Regions from separate parts of the Kocuria rosea genome, predicted to be linked through region 1. Evidence: riboswitches for the same ligand, from Rfam matches in the RefSeq annotation. Region 1 holds a riboswitch; the other holds the start of a gene.
The links. A riboswitch is a leader RNA that binds a small molecule or an ion and turns the genes downstream of it on or off. The one in region 1 is predicted to bind S-adenosylmethionine.
Positions count from the first base shown of each region.

Region 1 (4,710 bases):
GAGGACTGCTGCGGCGGAAAGGGTCTTGCGCATGGTAACTGCTCCTTGAACGGGCTCCCTGGCGGAAGCGGAATCGACCTTGCACCCGTACTACCGCCGTGGACCCCTCCGTGGATGCAGCAGGTCACATTTTTTCCGGGAAGTTTTTCCGGGCCCGTTCCGCACCACCATGAAGAGGGCGGCGCCGTGGCCCGCGCGGCGATCCCGCTGCTCCGGGCCTCCGGACGGGACGCGATCGTCAACGTGGCCTCCGAGGCGGCCCTGCGCGGCTCCGCCGCGGGCGCGGCCTACACCGCCTCCGAGCACGCCGTGGCCGGGCTGACGAAGAGCACCGCCCTCATGCACGCCGCGGACGGCATCCGCACCAACGCGGTCGCCCCCGGCGCCACGGCCACGGCAGAGCAGGTCGCCGCCGTCATCGCCTTCCTCGCGAGCGACGACGCCTCCAACGTCAACGGCGTGATCATGCCCTCGGACGGCGGCTGGTCCGCGGTGTGACGCACCGCGCGGGGTCCTTGCCCCCGCGCGGTGCGCGGCTCACTCCTCCTCGAGCGTGGAGACCTCCTGCGGCTCGTCGAGCACGACCTCCTGGTCCTGCTCCACGAGGTCGTCGGGGTTCGCCTCGAGGGAGGACGCCTCCGAGCGGTCGGGCGCGTGCACCGGAGCCTCCTCGTCCTGGTCGTCGAGATCCTGCTGATCGGCGTCGATCGACTGCTCGAGCCGGTCGGCCTCGTCGTACTCGGGTACGTCGCTCATGACTGCCTCCTGCGTCGTGGGACCTGCGGGACCACCGGCCGTGGGGCCGGTCGTGTGCCTCCGACCCTACTCGTCGGGTCGTCTGTTCCCAGCCCCCTGGTGGTCGGATAACGTGGTCTGCACCACAGGAAGCACCGCTCAACAGCAGGAGTTGTCGATCATGACGAGCCGATTCCACCGCTACGCCGAACTGTTCAAGAGCAAGGGCCCCTGGTGCACCGTGTACACGGACATCAGCACCGGCACCGTCGACTCGCTGCACGCCATCGACGTGCTTCCGGAGAACATCTGCCGAGAGCTGGAGCGCCAGGGTGCGAGCAAGGCCGACCTCGCCGCGGTGGAGGCCGCCGTGCGCCCGGCCGAGGGCGTGCCGGACCCGGTGTGCCGGTACCTGCTGGTGCGCGGAGGCACCGTGGAGATCGACGAGGTCCTCCCCGGGCCCCGGGCCGGCAGCGGTGTCGTCCAGGTGGAGGACGTCCCCGATCTCACTCCCCTGTTCCGGCACCGCCCGGACGACTTCCCGTACGTGGTCGCCGAGGTGGGCCGGGACGGCGGCGAGATCTGCCTCCAGCACGCCAGCCGCGTCCGGGCCGCGGACGAGCAGCAGATCGAGGGCGAGACCGAGCACCTGAAGAAGTTCCCCGGGGGCGGCTGGTCGCAGGGGCGCTGGCAGCGGCACACGGAGGACGTGTGGCGGCGCAACACCGAGCAGGTGGCCGAGCAGATCGACAAGGTCGTGGCCGAGAGCGGGGCCCAGCTCGTCGTCCTGGCCGGGGACCTGCGGGCCCGGGGCCTGGTCGAGGAGCAGCTGTCCAAGGCGAGCCGGGGGATGCTGAGCGTCGTGGACGCCAACACCCGGGCGGAGGGCAGCAAGTCCGCCGACTTCGACCACCAGGTCGAGGAGCGCGTGGCGGAGGTCGTGGCGCACCGCCAGCAGGCGCTGCTCGAGCGGCTCGCCGAGCAGCAGGGACGCGCGGACCCCACCGCCGTCTCGGGGATGGCGCCCGTGGTCTCCGCCCTGCAGCAGGCCCAGGCGGAGACGCTGCTGATCGACGACACCCACCTGGACACGGAGCAGCAGCTCATCGCCCTGGACGCCGAGCCGTGGATCGCCCTGGAGGAGTCGGAGGCCGTGGGCGCCGGCGTGCTGGGCCGGGTCTCCGCCGACGCCGCGCTGGTGCGCGCCGCGGTGCTGACCGACGGCCGCCCCGTCTTCGTGCCGCCGGGGGCGCTGCCCCACGGCACGGACGTCGCGGCCCTGCTGCGCTGGAGCGCCGCACCGGCGTCCTGACGCGGCACGGACGAGGGGCCCCCGCACGCGGGGGCCCCTCGTCCGTGCCCTGCCCCGTGCTCCCGGCGGAGCCGCGGGGTCAGGGGACGGGGGTCAGAGGGCCAGCTGGCGGGCGGGGGTGTCCGCGGCGGAGGGCCTGCCCGCGTAGGCGCCCCGGAACGCGGCGGCGGGGTGGGTGCCGAGCACCTTGGTCTGCCCCTTGCCGTAGAGGTTCTCGCGCAGCGTGGTGCCCTCGTAGCCGGTGCGGTAGCGGCCGCGCTTCTGCAGCTCCGGCACGACCCACTCCACGAAGTCCTCGAACGAGCCCGGGGACACGTGGTAGGCGAGGTTGATGCCGTCCAGCCCGCCCTCGTCGATCCACCGCTCGAGCTCGTCGGCCACGGTCTGCGGGGACCCGACGATCGGCACGCCCATGCCGCCCATCGAGATGTGCTTGGCGACCTCCTTGATCGTCCACTTCTTGTGCGGGTCGGCCGTGGTGAAGGGGGTCAGGAAGGACTGGATCGAGTCGGTCTTGATGTACTCCAGGACGTCGTTCTCGTCGTAGCGGCCCAGGTCCAGCCCGGACCAGCCGCCCACGAGGCCCAGCGCGCCGTCGGTGTCCGCGTACCGCTCGTAGTCGCGGCGCTTCTGCTCGGCCTTCGCGTCGGTCTCGTCGACGATCACGTGCAGCATGGCGAAGATCTTGAGGTCGTCCCGGTTCCGCCCGCCGGCCTCCGCCTCGTCGCGCAGCTTGTCGGTCACCACCCGGGTCAGGTCCGGGCGGATGCCGCCCACGAACACCGCCTCCGCGTGGCGGCCGGCGAACGCCCGCCCGCGGGAGGAGGCCCCGGCCTGGAAGATCAGCGGCGTGCGCTGCGGGGACGGCTCGGTCAGCCCGATGCCGGGGACGTCGAAGTACCTGCCGTGGTGCTGGATCGGGTGGACGAGCGCCGGGTCGGCGAAGACCCCGTTGACCCGGTCGCGCCGGACCGCGCCGTCCTCCCAGGAGCCCTCCCAGAGCTTGTAGCAGACCTCCATGAACTCCTCGGCGATCTCGTAGCGCTCGTCGTGGGAGATCTGCTCCGTCAGCCCGTGGTTCTCGGCGGCCGACTTCAGGTAGGACGTCACCACGTTGAAGCCCATCCGGCCCTTCGTGAGGTGGTCGAGGGTCGCGAACTTCCGGGCGAGCGGGTACGGCTGCTCGTAGGTGATCGCGCTCGTCACGCCGAAGCCGAGGTGCTTCGTCACGGCCGCCATCGCGGAGATCTGCATGAAGGGGTCGTTGACCGGGATCTGGGTGGCGTCCCGGATCACCGGGGCCGCGGAGTTCTGGTAGACGTCGTAGTACCCGACGACGTCCGCGAGGAACAGCGCGTCGAAGAGCCCCTTCTCCAGGACCTGGGCGACGTCCGTCCAGTACTCGATCGTGTTGTACTCGTCCGCCCGGGAGCGGGGGTGCTTCCACAGACCGGGGGCCTGGTGGCCCACGCAGGTCATGTCGAAGGCGTTCAGGGCGATGCGCTTGCTCATGGGGTGTTCCTCCCGGGTCGATGCCGACCCGCGCCCGTGCGTCGTGGAGACCTGCCCGCGGGTCCGACGCACTGGTGGGCGCCGTACTTGCCGCGGAACACGTGCACCGCGGCCCGATGTTCATCTGGGGCACCCCGCTACGGGAGAGGGTTGCCGCCCGACCAGCCAGAGCTTCGTGTCGGGACTCGTCATCGTCGTCGGGGGACAGCTTAGCGGGTGGCCCCTGACCGGGTGCAACCCCTGTGCGGTCCCGCCGCACGGGGACGGTCCCGGCCCGCATCGGGCCTGCGCCCACCCGGTTCGGGCGGCTCCGCCGGGTCGCTCAGCCGGGTCGTTCAGCCGGGCGGGGCGAGCGGCGGGGTCCGGCCCGGGTCCAGGGTCCAGCCCCGCCGGAGCAGGGACCGGAGCTCGATCAGGGGGCAGGTGTCCATGACCACGTCGAGGCCGGCCCGCTCCGCCCGGGCGGCGGCGTCCTCGTCGACGACGCCCAGCTGCAGCCACACCGCGGCGGCGCCCACGGCGATGGCCTGGTCCACCACCGCGCCGACGCGGCGGGAGTTCACGAAGCAGTCCACCACGTCGATCGGCCCCGGGACCTCGGCGAGCGTGCGGTGGCCGGGCTCGCCGTGCACCGGCTCGCCCTTCGGGTTGACCGGGACGATCGTCATGCCGAGGTCGTCCCGGATCCGCTTCGCCACCGAGTGCGCCGGACGGGCCGTGTTGCCGGTCAGCCCCACCACGGCCCACCGGCCGGGCCGTGTCATGAGGCGGTCGATGACGGCGGGGTCGTTGCGGCTCATGCCCCCAGCCTGGCACGGAACCCGTTCCCCCTCCTTCTTCCTCCGCGGGATTGCACGTGTCGGCGACCTCGCGGAGGGGGGAGGGTCAGGAGAAGAGCGGCAGGAGGTCCGCGTGCGCGCCCAGCTCCGCACGCTCCTGGGCGGTCAGCTCCGCCCGGCCGGTGCCCACGCGGGCGAAGTGCTCGTCGCTCCAGTGCTCGAGCGGTTCCCGCTCCCACAGGTCGGTGAGGACCCGGCGGACCTCGGCGAGCCCGTCCACGGCGGGACCCGGGGAGCCGTCCAGGTGCTGGATCAGGTCCAGGTGGTGGACCGTGGCCTCCACCGCGAGGGTGCTCAGCAGGTCCTCGACGC
Region 1 is NZ_CP035103.1:784,706-789,415, reverse strand. It holds gene EQG70_RS03635 (DUF4397 domain-containing protein) at 1-33, opposite strand, end outside; partial or broken gene EQG70_RS03630 (SDR family oxidoreductase) at 187-498, shown strand; gene EQG70_RS03625 (hypothetical protein) at 538-756, opposite strand; gene EQG70_RS03620 (baeRF2 domain-containing protein) at 917-2,047, shown strand; gene EQG70_RS03615 (LLM class flavin-dependent oxidoreductase) at 2,141-3,559, opposite strand; SAM riboswitch class IV at 3,638-3,752, opposite strand; gene EQG70_RS03610 (CoA-binding protein) at 3,895-4,359, opposite strand; gene EQG70_RS18715 (maleylpyruvate isomerase N-terminal domain-containing protein) at 4,445-4,710, opposite strand, start outside.

Region 2 (4,710 bases), 1.4 Mb from region 1:
GCTCGCCGGCCATGCCGTAGCCGACCGCCTTGTGGGCGAGGCTCGGGGCCGCGGACTGCTGGGACAGGGGCACGGAGATCGCGTAGCCGTTGTTCTGCACGAAGAACACGACCGGCAGCTTGAACACGGCCGCGAAGTTCAGGGCCTCGTGGAAGTCGCCCTCGCTGGTGGCGCCGTCCCCGCACATCGCCAGGACCACGGTGTCCTCGCCGCGCAGCTTGGCGGCGTGGGCCACGCCCACCGCGTGCAGCAGCTGGGTGGTGAGCGGGGTCGACTGGATGCCCACGTGGTGCTCGTGCGGGTCGTAGCCGCTGTGCCACTCACCGCGGAAGATCGCCATGACCTGCATCGGGTCCACGCCCTTGGTCATGACCGCCACGGTGTCCCGGTAGGTGGGGAACAGCCAGTCGCCCTCCTCGAGGCACAGGGCGGCCGCCACCTGGCAGGCCTCCTGGCCGTGGCTGGACGGGTAGACGGCCATCCTGCCCTGGCGGACCAGCGCGGAGTTCTGGTCGTTGACCCGCCGCCCGACCACCAGCTTCTCGTAGGCGCCCAGCAGGACGTCCGGGGCCGGCAGCGGGTACTCGTGGCCGGGGCCGGTGCCCTGCTCCTCGGGGGCGAGCAGCCGCCCGCTCGGGTCGACCATGCGGATCTCACCGCGGGCCGGGAGCATGTACTGCTCCGGTGTGATGCCGAAGCTCTGGGAGGCCCGGAGGATCGGGTCCTCGGGGGTCTCGACGGTCTGGCTCATGGTGTCCCCTCGGTCGGTCCCCGGTGCGGCCGCGGTCCGGGGAGGGCAGGAAGGTGGTGCGGCTCTGTCTCCCCAGTATGGGAACCGGGCATGGTTCGTATCCACAGAGTGGGGAAAATGCAGAAGTCTGAGACGGACAGTGCACCGCGCGTGGACGAAATGTTCTAGTGTGGCGTGGAGCACACGCATTCGTCCGACACGTTCCGGGCCCCGCGCCCGACCCGCCCCGAAGGAGCCCGCCGTGCCCTCGACCCCCGTGCCGCTGGACGAGACCGACCGGAAGATCCTCGCGGAGCTGTCCCGGGACGCGAGGCAGTCCGTGACGGCGATCGCCGCGGCCGTGCACGTCTCCCGCGCCCACGCCTACGCCCGGATCAACCGGCTCCGGGACGAGGGGGTGATCCTGCGCTTCAGCACCGTGATCGACCCGGTCCGGGCGGGCCTGCAGGCCTCCGCGTACGTGACGCTCAAGCTCCAGCAGAACACCTGGCGGGAGCTGTGCGCCCAGCTCCAGGCGATCCCCGCCGTGCACCACATCGCCCTGGTGGGCGGGAACTTCGACGTCATGCTCCTCGTGCGGGCCGTGGACACCGTGCACCTGCGGCAGGTGATCTTCGAGCACGTCCAGCAGCTGCCCGGCGTGGTGGACACCCAGACGTTCCTGATCTTCGAGGACATCGACACCCGGGCCTGACGCGCCGGCCCCGCGCCGGGCCCGGCGCGCACGGCCGGCGTCACGAACCGTCACGGTCGTCATCTTCCGACGCGGAGGGACACCCACTACCTCTGCGCATAGTGTTGTTCCAGCTTCACGAGACGTGACCGCCAAGCTCCGACTTGGTCACGCACCAACCCCATGCTCATTGGGTGGTTCGGATGAGGAAGCGGCCTGCATCTTCCGCGGCGTGCCCACCGGGCCCGCGCGGATGACCGGTGCGGGTAAGAGCAAGGCACAGGAGCAGCGCCATGTCCATCCCCGTGACCGACCACGACCTCGCGACCCGGCAGATCCACGCCGGCACCCACGACCAGGTCGTCCAGCGCACCCTGACGGTGCCGATCTACCAGACCGCGGCCTTCGAGTTCCCGGACTACGAGGCGGCCCGGCAGATGTTCGCCCAGACCCGGCCGGGCTTCACCTACACGCGCACCGGCAACCCCACGGTGGCCGTGCTCGAGCAGCGGATCAGCGACCTCGAGGGCGGCGCGGGCGCCGTGGCGACCGGTTCTGGCCAGTCCGCCGTGGCCGTGGCGCTGCTGGCCCTGCTCGGCCAGGGCGCCGGGAAGCACCTCGTGGCCTCCGAGAAGCTCTACGGGGGCACGGTGGACCTGCTCACCGACTCCTTCGCGGACTACGGCATCGAGGTCTCCTTCGTGGACCCCACCGCCCCGGGGGCGTGGGCCGCGGCCGTGCGCCCCGACACCCGCGCGTTCCTGCTCGAGTCCATCGGCAACCCGCTGGCCACCCTCCCGGACCTGCCCGGGATCGCCGACGTCGCCCGGGCCGCCGGGGTGCCCGTCGTCGTCGACAACACCCTCGCGTCCCCGGCCCTGTACCGGCCGCTGGAGAAGGGCGCGGACATCGTGGTGCACTCGGCCACCAAGTTCCTGGGCGGGCACGGCAACGCGCTCGCCGGGGCGGTCGTGGACGGCGGGACCTTCGACTGGTCCGCCCGGCCGGACAAGTGGCCGCAGTTCACCCAGGCCCGCGCCCGCTGGGGCGGACTCAGCCTCGTCGACAAGTGCGCCGCCGCCAGCCCCTACCTGCACCTGGTCCGGGCGAAGTACGTGCACGACCTCGGCACCACGCTCTCCCCGTTCAATGCCAGCCAGATCCTGCAGGGCACCGAGACCCTCGACCTGCGCGTGGCCCGCCACACGGCCTCGGCGCTGGCGGTGGCCGAGTTCCTGGCCGGGCACCCCGCCGTCGCCCGCGTCCACCACCCCGGCGTGCCCGGGGACCCCGGCGCCGGGATCGCGGCCCGGGACTTCCCGCGCGGGACCGGCTCCGTGTTCTCCTTCGACCTCGCCGCCCCGGACGGCGCCGTGGGCCCGTTCATCGACGCGCTCCGGCTGTTCAAGCTGGTCGCCAACATCGGGGACACCCGCAGCCTCGTGGCCCACCCGGCGGCCATGACGCACTGCCGCCTGACCCCCGAGCAGCGCCGGGCCGGCGGGATCGCCGAGACCACGATCCGGCTCTCGATCGGCCTCGAGTCCCCCCAGGACCTCGTGGCCGACCTCGGCCAGGCCCTCGACACCGTCGTCACCGCCGTCCAGACCACCCGGAAGTGAGCCCCGCCATGACGTCCCCCACCGAGACCCGCACCCGCCACCGGGGCTTCACGACCACCGCCGTCCACGCCGGCCAGGAGCCCGACCCGCTGACCGGGGCGGTCATCCCGCCGATCTACCAGACCTCCACGTTCGCCCAGGACGGGATCAACGTGCTGCGCGCCGGGCACGAGTACAGCCGCGGCTCCAACCCCACCCGCAGCGGCTTCGAGGAGCAGCTCGCGGCCCTGGAGCGCGGCGAGCGGGGGTTCGCGTTCGCCTCGGGGATCGCGGCAGAGGACGCCCTGCTGCGCGCCGTGCTGCGCCCGGGCGACCACATCGTGCTCGGCGCCGACGGCTACGGCGGCACCAACCGGCTGATCACCCGGGTCCTCGCCCCGTGGGACATCGGGCACACGCCCGTGGAGATCACGGACCTCGACGCCGTCCGGGCGGCCGTGCGCCCCGGCGCCACGAAGGTGCTGTGGCTCGAGACGCCGTCCAACCCGCTGCTCGGCATCGCCGACGTGGCGGCGTGGGCGCAGCTGGCCCGGGACGCCGGGGCGCTGCTCGTCGTCGACAACACCTTCGCGTCCCCGTACCTGCAGACCCCCCTCGAGCTCGGCGCGCACGCCGTGGTGCACTCCACCACGAAGTACATCGGGGGGCACTCGGACGTGCTCGGCGGCGCCGTGGTCGTGGGCGCGGCCCAGTGGCGCGGGGCCCCGCTCGCCGAGGCGGTCGGCTTCCAGCAGTTCGCCGCCGGCGCCGTGGCGGGCCCCCAGGACAGCTACCTGGCCGCCCGCGGGCTCAAGACCCTGAGCCTGCGGATGGAGCGCCACCAGGACAACGCGCAGCGGATCGCCGAGTGGCTCCTGGAGCGCCCCGAGGTCGCGCAGGTGCTCTACCCCGGGCTGCCCGGGCACCCCGGCCACGCGCTCGCCGCCGCGCAGATGCGCGGGTTCGGCGGCATGGTCTCCTTCCGGCTGACCGGCGGGGAGGCCGCGGCCCGGGCGGTGGCGGAGGGCACCCGGCTGTACTCGCTGTCGGTGAGCCTGGGCGGGGTGGAGTCCCTGGTCTGCTACCCCTCGGAGATGACGCACGCCTCCGTGAAGGGCACCGCGCTGGCCGTGCCCGTGGACCTGGTGCGGCTCTCGGTGGGCATCGAGGACGTCGAGGACCAGCTGGAGGACCTCGAGCGCGCGCTCACCGCCTGACCGGTCCTTTCCGCCCGGTCGGCTGCGCCGCCGGCGCCGCCGGTTCCGCCGGGTCAGCGGGCGGCGCCCGGTCCGCCCCCTGGGTCCGGCCTGACGGATGCGTCCGGCTCCGGCCAGGCCGGAGCCGGATCCTCCCGGCCGAGGAGCAGCCGGCGGACCAGGTGCACGAGCATGGCAGTGAACACCATCGCCCAGGCGCTCAGGGCCACCCACAGCCAGACGGCCCCGACCAGACCCACGATCGGCAGGTCGTCCGCGCGGCCCAGATAGATGCTGGCCACGGCGTACATCCCCAGCGGGAAGACCACACTCCACAGCGAGGACTCGTAGCGCAGCGGCACCCGGTGCACGCGGTGGCGCCACCACCCGGCCGCCACCAGGGCCGGGATCAACCAGGTGGCGAACGCCCAGAAGACCAGGCCCAGACCCGCCACGAGCCCGCGGACCACGGCGACCATCGGGGTGTCG
Region 2 is NZ_CP035103.1:3,353,976-3,358,685, reverse strand. It holds gene EQG70_RS15335 (thiamine pyrophosphate-dependent enzyme) at 1-751, opposite strand, end outside; gene EQG70_RS15330 (Lrp/AsnC family transcriptional regulator) at 993-1,445, shown strand; SAM riboswitch class IV at 1,559-1,680, shown strand; gene EQG70_RS15325 (O-acetylhomoserine aminocarboxypropyltransferase/cysteine synthase family protein) at 1,718-3,046, shown strand; gene EQG70_RS15320 (cystathionine gamma-synthase) at 3,055-4,242, shown strand; gene EQG70_RS15315 (tellurite resistance/C4-dicarboxylate transporter family protein) at 4,296-4,710, opposite strand, start outside.
Region 2: linked by a shared signal. The riboswitch ahead of EQG70_RS15325 (O-acetylhomoserine aminocarboxypropyltransferase/cysteine synthase family protein) and the one ahead of EQG70_RS03615 (LLM class flavin-dependent oxidoreductase) in region 1 are both predicted to bind S-adenosylmethionine.